Regions from separate parts of the Janthinobacterium sp. 61 genome, predicted to be linked through region 3. Evidence: predicted binding sites of a transcription regulator. Region 3 holds the regulator's gene; each other region holds the start of a gene.
What was found. The regulator NrdR, encoded in region 3, represses ribonucleotide reductase genes. The targets are predictions, from matches to a motif close to CACNANATNTNGTG.

Region 1: CLU92_RS16520 (ribonucleoside-diphosphate reductase subunit alpha) is a predicted target of NrdR. The motif match lies at 1,424-1,437, and genes of this name have one in related genera.
Region 2: CLU92_RS02600 (ribonucleoside triphosphate reductase) is a predicted target of NrdR. The motif match lies at 1,957-1,970, and genes of this name have one in related genera.

The regions. Positions count from the first base shown of each region.
Region 1 is NZ_PJMQ01000001.1:3,615,193-3,618,470, reverse strand. Features, by position in the region: gene CLU92_RS16530 (sigma 54-interacting transcriptional regulator) at 1-699, shown strand, start outside; gene ampD (1,6-anhydro-N-acetylmuramyl-L-alanine amidase AmpD) at 699-1,310, shown strand; gene CLU92_RS16520 (ribonucleoside-diphosphate reductase subunit alpha) at 1,693-3,278, shown strand, end outside.
Region 2 is NZ_PJMQ01000001.1:561,714-564,991, forward strand. Features, by position in the region: gene nrdD (anaerobic ribonucleoside-triphosphate reductase) at 1-165, opposite strand, end outside; gene CLU92_RS02600 (ribonucleoside triphosphate reductase) at 162-1,910, opposite strand; gene CLU92_RS02605 (hypothetical protein) at 2,029-2,445, opposite strand; gene CLU92_RS02610 (peptidase U32 family protein) at 2,610-3,278, shown strand, end outside.
Region 3 is NZ_PJMQ01000001.1:113,484-116,761, reverse strand. Features, by position in the region: gene CLU92_RS00595 (PilW family protein) at 1-825, opposite strand, end outside; gene pilV (type IV pilus modification protein PilV) at 822-1,406, opposite strand; gene nrdR (transcriptional regulator NrdR) at 1,628-2,092, opposite strand; gene glyA (serine hydroxymethyltransferase) at 2,238-3,278, opposite strand, start outside.

The DNA of each region.
Region 1 (3,278 bases), 3.5 Mb from region 3:
CTCGATGAAGTCGACGATCTGCCGCTGGCCATGCAGGTAAAGCTGTTGCGCGTCCTGCAGGAGCGCCGCGTGCGCAAGCTGGGCGGTAGTACGGACGAGGCCATCGACGTACGCATTTTGTGCGCCAGCCAGCATGGCTTGGCGCGCGGCGTGGATGCCGGCACGTTTCGCCAGGATCTGTTTTACCGCCTCAATGTCATCGAACTGGCGCTGCCGCCGCTGCGTGAGCGGTGCGGCGATCTGCAGGTATTATGTGAGGTAATCCTGGCGCGTCTGGCACCGGGCCAGGCCGTGAGCCTGGCGCCGCCGGTGCTGGCGGCCCTGGCCGCGTATGCGTTTCCCGGCAATGTGCGCGAACTGGAAAACGTGCTGGAACGGGCACTGGCTTTTGCCGATGGCGGCGTGATCGCGCTCGACGGGCTGGGCTTGCCGTCGGCGGCGGGCGTCACCGGGCAGCGGGCGGCGCAGTCATCGGCAGTGCCGGAGCGGCAACTGTGCCTGCCCGGCATGGCGCTGTCCGGCCTTGCCCCGGCCTTGCCGCTGGACATGTATTTGCGCCAGGCCGAGCGTGACATGATCATGCAGGCGCTGGTGCAGGCGCGCTATCACCGCGCACGGGCGGCGCGCCAGCTGGGACTCAGCGTGCGCCAGTTACGCTACCGCATGCAGAAATTGACGATACAGGAACCGCTACCTTGATGACAGTATGGACGATAGATGAAGACGGCTGGTGCGACGGCGCGCGGCGCTATGACTCGCCGTACCAGGATGCGCGCCCGGACGGTGCGCAAGTCGACTTGCTGGTGATCCATAACATCAGCTTGCCGGGAGGCCACTTTGGCGGACCGCATGTGTCGGACTTGTTTACCGGCCGGGTAGACTATAATGCCGATCCTTCTTTCGCCGACCTGCGTGGCTTGCAGGTGTCGGCGCACTTTTTTGTGCGGCGCGATGGTGCGCTGTTGCAATATGTTTCTACTGATCAACGTGCCTGGCATGCCGGCGTGTCCATGTTCGAAGGACGCCCGCACTGCAATGGCTATTCCATCGGTATCGAAATGGAAGGCGCGGACGATGTGCCCTTCCAGCAGCGGCAATACCATGTCCTGGCGGCGCTGACGGCGGCACTGGTGGCGCGCTACGGGCTGTCCCAGGTGCGCGGCCACGAGCATGTTGCGCCGGGGAGGAAGACGGATCCGGGGCCGTTTTTTGACTGGCATTTTTATCAAGAATGCTGGCTGGAAACTGTGCGCGGGCAAGCTGCGTTAGCGCTTACTACGCGGGCATTGGGCTTTCCATCCATGCCCTGAAAAGTCAACCGAAATCGTATATGAAAATACAAAAAATTACGCTGGAGGATGCCGGAAAACTATTGCATCGCCTTTCGATGGGCACTACAATTAGTGCACAACTTGGATTTAAAGACTATATGTAGTGCCATCACAGACGTTTTCAGAATTATTACCAAAGCTACCCTGTTTGTTGATATAGCAACGGGAACTGGCGTTTCATCACCCTTGATCGTGTTTCGCGCCAGCCCGGCTGTACAGGTTGGCCGTATGATTTCTGGCTGTATATTATTTACTATTTAGCAACAAATACCTGGAGAAACCCTGACCATCGGGCGTTCTATTCAACAACACACGCGGCAGCAAAACTGCAGGCTGACTTTAGCTGACAACGGGAGCTTCAATGCAATCACCACAAGATATTTCAATCCATTCAACGCCAGTATCGCCAGCGCCAGGCGCGGCCAATAGCGTGGCGAGCACGGGCGCGGCATTGGGCGACTATCGCATCATCCGCCGCAACGGCGCGGTGGTGGCATTTGAGCCTTCGAAGATCGCCATCGCCATGACCAAGGCATTTTTGGCCGTTAACGGCGGCCAGGGCGCCGCTTCGGCACGCATCCGCGAACTGGTGGAACAACTGACCGACGGCGTCGTCGCCGCGCTGGTGCGCCGCCATCCGGGTGGCGGCACCTTCCATATCGAAGACGTGCAAGACCAGGTGGAACTGTCGCTGATGCGTTCGGGCGAGCACGACGTGGCGCGTGCCTACGTGCTGTACCGTGCCAAGCACATGGAAGAGCGCCGTTTGCAGAAGGAGGCGCAAGGCGCCTCCGCGCAAGTCGCAGCGCCCCAGCTGAACGTGCTTGATAACGGCGTGCGCCGCTTGCTGGACATGCAGGAAGTGCGCGACCTGATCAACGCCGCTTGCGCCGGCCTGGAAAAACACGTCGATGCCGACGCCATCCTGGCTGAAACGGTGAAGAACCTGTACGACGGCGTGCCCGTCGAAGAGCTGCACAAGTCTGCCATCCTGGCGGCGCGCGCGCTGATGGAAAAAGATCCGGCCTACAGCCAGGTCACGGCCCGCATCCTGCTGCACACGGTGCGCAAGGAAGTGTTCGGCAAGGAAGTGCCGCAAGCGGCCGCTGCTGCCGAGTACCTGACGTATTTCCCGCAATATATCGCCAAGGGCATCGCCAATGACCTGCTGAACCCGGTACTTGCCAGTTTCGACCTGGAACGCCTGGCCAAGGCCATCGTTGCCGATCGCGACTTGCAATTCGGCTACATCGGCCTGCAAACCCTGTATGACCGCTACTTCCTGCACATCCAGGACGTGCGCATCGAAATGCCGCAAGCGTTCTACATGCGCGTGGCCATGGGCCTGTCGCTGAACGAAGCGGACCGCGAAGCACGCGCCATCGAGTTCTACAGCCTGCTGTCCTCGTTCGACTTCATGAGCTCGACCCCGACCCTGTTCAACTCGGGCACCCTGCGCTCGCAGCTGTCGTCGTGCTACCTGAGCACCGTCTCGGACGACCTGGAAGGCATCTACGACGCCATCAAGGACAACGCGCTGCTGGCCAAGTACGCTGGCGGCCTGGGTAACGACTGGACGCCAGTGCGCGCCCTGGGCGCCCATATCAAGGGCACCAACGGCAAGTCGCAAGGCGTGGTGCCATTCCTGAAAGTGGTCAACGACACGGCCGTGGCAGTCAACCAGGGCGGCAAGCGCAAGGGCGCCGTCTGCGCTTACCTGGAAACCTGGCACATGGACATCGAGGAATTCCTCGACCTGCGCAAGAACACGGGCGACGACCGCCGCCGCACGCATGACATGAACACGGCGAACTGGATTCCCGACATGTTCATGAAGCGCGTCATGGAAAAAGGCGAGTGGACCCTGTTCTCGCCATCCGAAACGCCAGACTTGCACGACCTGGTCGGCAAAGCCTTTGAAAAGGCTTATCTGGGCTACGAAGCCAA
Region 2 (3,278 bases), 450 kb from region 3:
GCTCGCTTCCGTAAAATACTGGCGCTCGTGGAATTCGCCCTGCTTGCCGATGTTGAACGAGGCGACGGGACGGTGGTAGCCCATCACGCGGGTCCAGATTTCGCAGCGCTGGCGTTCTGTGTCGAGCAGGGTGATGGCGGGAGTGAAGTCGGTACGTGCATTCATGGCGTTTCCTCAAGTGATGGAACAGGGTGGGCTTGTTTGCGGGCGATCAGTTCCGCGTCGCAAATGGGGCAGAATTCATGTTTGCCGGCCAGGTAGCCGTGTCGCGGGCAGATGGAGAAGGTGGGCGTGACCGTGATGTAGGGCAGCGAGAAGCGGCTCAGGGCGCGTTTCACCAGTTCGCGGCAGGCGTTGGCGTCGGACAGCGCTTCCGTCATGTACAGGTGCAGCACCGTGCCGCCCGTGTACTTGCGCTGCAGCGCATCCTGCAATTCCAGCGCTTCGAACGGGTCGTCCGTGTAGCCGACGGGCAGCTGCGACGAGTTCGTGTAATACGGATTGTCGACCGTGCCGGCCTGCAGGATGGCGGGATAGCGCTTGCGGTCTTCGCGGGCGAAGCGGTAGGTGGTGCCCTCGGCCGGCGTCGCTTCCAGGTTGTACATATGGCCTGTCTCTTCCTGGAATTGCACCATGCGGGCGCGCACGTGGTCGAGCAGGCGCACGGCCAGCGCATGGCCTTTCGGCGCCGTGATGTCGTAAGCGTCGCCGCTGAAATTGCGGATCATCTCGTTGATGCCGTTCACGCCCAGGGTGGAAAAGTGATTGCGCAAGGTGCCCAGGTAACGCTTCGTGTACGGGAACAAGCCTTGCTGCATCAATTCCTCGATGGTGCGGCGCTTGATTTCCAGGCTGGTTTTGCCCAGTTCCAGCAGGCGGTCCAGGTCCGCCATCAAGGCTTGCTCGTCGCCGCGCCACAAGTGGCCCAGGCGCGCGCAATTGATCGTCACCACGCCCAGGGAGCCCGTCTGCTCGGCGGAACCAAACAGGCCATTGCCCCTTTTCAGCAGTTCGCGCAAGTCCAGTTGCAATCGGCAGCACATGGAGCGGATCATGTTCGGCTTGAGTTCCGAATTGATGAAATTCTGGAAGTAGGGCAGGCCGTAGCGGGCCGTCATTTCGAATAGGCGTTCTGCATTCTCGCTATGCCAGTCGAAATCTTCGGTGATGTTATAGGTGGGGATGGGGAAGGTGAAGACGCGGCCCTTGGCGTCGCCCGCCATCATGATCTCGATGTAGGCGCGGTTGACCATGTCCATTTCCGCCTGCAGCTCGCCATAGCTGAAGTCCATCTCCTGGCCGGCGATGACGGGAATCTGCTCGCGCAGGTCGTCCGGGCAGACCCAGTCGAAGGTGAGGTTGGTAAACGGCGTCTGCGTGCCCCAGCGCGATGGCACGTTGAGGTTGAAGATCAGCTCCTGCATATACTGGCGCACGTCTTCGTAGCGCAGGCTGTCCTTGCGGATGTAGGGTGCCATGTAGGTGTCGAAGGAGCTGAACGCCTGGGCGCCGGCCCACTCGTTTTGCAGGGTGCCCAGAAAATTGACGATCTGGCCGATGGCGCTCGACATGTGTTTCGGCGGACCCGATTCGATCTTGCCCGGCACGCCATTCAAGCCTTCATGCAGCAGGGTGCGCAGCGACCAGCCGGCGCAATAGCCGGCCAGCATGTCGAGGTCGTGGATGTGCAGCGCCGCTTCGCGGTGCGCCGCGCCCACTTCCGGCGGATATACCTGGTCCAGCCAGTAGTTGGCGATGACCTTGCCCGACACATTGAGGATCAGTCCACCCAGGGAATATCCCTGGTTGGCATTGGCGTTCACGCGCCAGTCGCGCCGTTCCAGGTATTCATTGATGGACGCGGCGACATCGACCTGGCCGCGTGTGGGGGAAACTGCATTCGTCGTCATGAAACCTCCAATAAACACAACATGCGGTGTTTTTATGAAGGTTATCTACTAAATGTAGTGTAGTCAAAGGTGGCGTGCAAGCGATTCGCGTATCCTTGATCCAGGTGAAAAAACCACTTCAGCCGGTTTTGTTCCAGCGCGTTTCGCGCAGGATCAGCCAGCTCGCGCAAAAGAACGCGGCGCCGCAGGCGGCGATGCTGGCGGCGGAGGCGGGCAGCACGTGGGTCCAGATTTCCAGTGGCGTATAGGTGCTCCAGCTGGCCACGCGCGCATCGAAGGTGGCGTAGTTCGCCAGCAGCCAGTAGATGGCCAGCAGGCCCGTGCAGATGGCGGCCTGACGCAGCAGCGGCATTTGACGGCGCGCGAACACGGCCAGCAGGAACAGCAGCAGCACGCCCGGATAGGCGCCCAGTACTTCCGGCGACAGCACGGAGATGGTCCCTGCGTCATAGCCATCGGTCGGGCCGGCCCACTGCACTTGCAGCGCGGTGATGAACAGGGTCAGAAGGAAAATCAGCAGCGGTTTGCGGGTCATGGTGGGAACTGAAACAGGAGGAAAGATGGGCATTTTACAGCCAGGTCAAGCAAGTTGAAGCTGCGCCAGCCATGCATGCATTCCTTCACCTGCGTCAAGGACTGGGCGGCATGGGCGGGGCTATAGTCTGCACCCTGAGCCGATACAGGACTGTGAACATCATGATGCTTGAATCAACCACCGCCACCCGCGTGGCCGGACCGCTGGAACTGGTCTGCCCCGCCGGCAGCCTGCCTGCCTTGAAAGCGGCTGTCGACAATGGCGCCGATACCGTTTACCTGGGCTTTCGCGACGCCACCAATGCGCGCAATTTCGCCGGCCTCAATTTCGACGAGAAGGCCATCGCCGAAGGCGTGCGCTACGCCCACCAGTATGGACGCAAGGTGCTGCTGGCACTGAATACCTATCCGCAGCCGCACAGCTGGGCCGTGTGGCGCAGCGCCATCGACCGCGCCGCCGCGGCGGGCATCGACGCCATGATCGTCGCCGACCCGGGCCTGATGGCCTACGCGGCCCAGCACCAGCCGCAGCTGCGCCTGCATTTGTCTGTGCAGGGCTCGGCCACGAATTACGAAGCGATCAACTTCTATCACGAGCACTTCGGCATCGCCCGCGCCGTGCTGCCGCGCGTGCTGTCGATGGCGCAGGTTGAGCAATTGATCAGCAAGACGGAGGTGGAGATCGAAGTATTCGGCTTCGGCAGCCTGTGCGTGATGGTCGAAGGGCGCTGTGCGCTATCGTCGTATGCGACGGGCGAGGCGCCGAATACGCACGGCGTGTGCTCGCCGGCGAAATCCGTGCGCTGGCTGGAAACGCCGAACGGTCTGGAATCG
Region 3 (3,278 bases):
GTCGAACTGCGCCGGTCCCAGTTCCGCCATCTTGTCCACCTGGCCCGCCTCGCCATGCAACAGCAGCACCACGCGCACGCTGGCCACGCGCTTCCAGTGCGTGCGCCGGTAAAAATCGCGCTGGCGCGCGGCCGCATCCGCGCCCGCCAGTACCAGCGCCGCATCGTCGGAGTCAAGCGCGCTGGCGTTGACATAGCGGTTCGCCACGCCGTCGGGTGGCGTATCCGTATCGAGGCCATACAGCACCTGGAAACTGTCGACGCCGCGGATGATGGCGTCCGCGCCCCAGCCGTTCGCGCCGCGATATTTGCAACGCAGCTCGCCTTCGCCATCGGCTCCCTGGGCCACATAGAAAATGCTCCAGCCCCGCTGCGCCTCCGTTTGCGCGGCGCCCACGGCGAAGCCGGCGCAATTGAGCACGGATCCGTCGCCGCCCTCCTCCTTGCCGGCGCCGTAATAGCGCAGGGCCAGCACGTCGCTGCCCTGCACGGCGTCGGGCAACGCGCCGCTGATGCCTTCGCTGTCCTTGCCCAGGCTACGCGCGTCGAGCCCGGCGATACTCGCGCTGTCGTAATCCGCATGGGCGACGGGCGCGGCGCTGCTGTCCCAGTTCACATACGCTGTCTGGCGCACGGCGCGGGCGATGGTGTCGAGTGCATAGCGGCCATTGTCATCCAGGCGCGCGCTGGCGGACTGCTCACCATAACTGCCGCTGGAAGCCAGCAGCACGGTACTGGCCGCCAGCATCAACAGCGCGCCCAGCGACAGGGCCACCAGCAATTCAAGCAGGCTTATGCCTCGATGCCCGCGCAAGACAGTGTTCATGCGCCGCCTCCCCCAAGCTGGAATGCCAGCCTGGGCAACGATTCGCCTGCCGCATTCACGGCGGGTGATCCATCGGCCTGCCTGCCGCGCCAGCCCAGCTTGATGACGATGGGCGCGCCCTTGCCGCCGCTGCACGCCCAGTGCAAACCCTGGGCGGCGGCATCCCACGCGGCAAGGTCGCGGCAGATATGCAGCCGCGCGCCAGGCAAGGCCGACTGCAGCTGCTGTTTCCATTCGGCGATGTCGAATTGCGCCAGCTCGGCCGCGCTGCAGACGGCGGCGCCGAAGCAGCCGGGCGCGCCGCCGCCAGCCTCGGCGCCGTCCTCCGCCGCGTAGGCAACGCTCAGGTAGGGATTACCCGCATCGGGGCCATGCATGAGCACGCTGTTCGCCCGCATGCGTTCGGCCATGCCGGCGGCCAGTTGCACACCCGCCGACAACAGCGCCGACTCATGGCGCGCGCGCAGGGAACTCAGTTGCAGGATGCTGGCGCCCAGCAAGCCCAACGCCAACAGCAGCAGCGATACCAGCACCTCGACAAGACTGCTGCCATCCATGGGACCACGCGTGCCACTGTGCATGAGCTTCTCCTGCCGACAGAATGTAACCAGGACGGGAGCCGCGCCGGCGCCCGGCCCACTTACACGATAGGCGCGCGCAAACAACCGCGTCTGCGCCAGCGCAAACAGCACGGCGAAAAGGTGAGAAGAACAGCGTTGGGATTGATCGGATCGCTTGCCAGGCGAACGCTGGCGTGATGAACACGGGGCGCAGGACCGGCCCCGTTTTCAAAAAGGGGACATCAGGGCTTGCCGCGCGCCTGTCCCACTTCGGCAATCGCATCCTGGAACTCGGCCAGGTCTTCGAAATTCTTGTAGACGGAGGCGAAGCGGATGTAGGCGATCTTGTCCAGGCGCTTGAGTTCCTGCATGACGAGTTCGCCGATATAGCCGGAATCGACTTCGCGCAAGCCGCTGGTCAGCAATTTTTCCTGGATGGAAGCGATGGCCGTATCCACGGAGGCGGCCGCGACGGGACGCTTGCGCAAGGCCAGCATCAAACTGCCGCGCAACTTATCCGCAGCGAACTCCGTCCGGCTGCCATTCTTTTTGACGACGGCCGGCATGATAAGTTCAATGCGTTCGTAGGTGGTGAAGCGCTTGTCGCATTTACCGCAACGGCGGCGCCGCCGAATGGCATCCCCGTCCTCCGATACGCGCGTATCGAGGACCTGGGTGTCGCCGTGCTGGCAAAATGGACATTTCATGGGCTGGCTACAACTTTATAGTAATAATTACGGGAAATCGCCGCCCTTAAATGAAAGGGCGCCCGAATCACTCCGGGCGCCCTTGGGCACGACTGGAATGTGTCAGACAGAATCTTACTCTGTATGACACATTCTGGACAAATAATTACGCGGCGTACACCGGGTGTGCATCGGCCAGCACTTTCACGGCCGCTTTCACGCGCTCGATGGTGGCGGCGTCATGCGGATTGTCCAGCACGTCGGCGATCAGGTTGCCCACTTCTTCCGCTTGCGCTTCCTTGAAACCGCGCGTCGTCATCGCCGGGCTGCCCAGGCGGATGCCCGAGGTGACGAAAGGTTTTTGCGGATCGTTCGGGATGCCGTTCTTGTTGCAGGTGATGTGCGCGGAACCGAGGATGGCTTCGGCTTCCTTGCCCGTCAGGTTCTTGGCGCGCAGGTCGACCAGCATGACGTGCGATTCGGTGCCGCCGGAAACGATGCGCAGGCCGCGCTTGATCAGGGTTTTCGCCAGAACGTCGGCGTTCTTGACCACTTGCTTCTGGTATTCAACGAAGTCAGGGCTCAGCGCTTCCTTGAAGGCGACGGCCTTGCCGGCGATCACGTGCATCAGCGGGCCGCCCTGAATGCCAGGGAAGATGGCCGAGTTGATGGCTTTTTCGTGTTCAGCCTTCATCAGGATGATGCCGCCGCGAGGGCCGCGCAAGGACTTATGCGTGGTCGAGGTGACGAAGTCGGCGAACGGCACCGGATTCGGGTACAGGCCGGCGGCGATCAAGCCGGCGTAGTGGGCCATGTCGACCATGAAGTAGGCGCCCACTTCCTTGGCGATCTTGCCGAAACGCTCGAAGTCGATCTTTTTCGAGAACGCCGACGCGCCGGCGATGATCAGCTTGGGCTTGCGTTCGCGGGCCAGGCGCTCCATAGCCTCGTAGTCGATGTCTTCTTCCGCCGTCAAGCCATACGATACGACGTCGAACCATTTACCGGACATGTTCAGCGGCATGCCGTGGGTCAGGTGGCCGCCTTCGGCCAGCGACATACCCATGATCAGGTCGCCTGGTTTCAGCACGGCAAAGAACACGCCTTGGTTCGCCTGCGAGCCGGAGTTCGGCTGCACATTCGCGCATTCGGCGCCGAACAGCTGTTTTACACGGTCGATGGCCAGTTGCTCGGCCACGTCGACGTA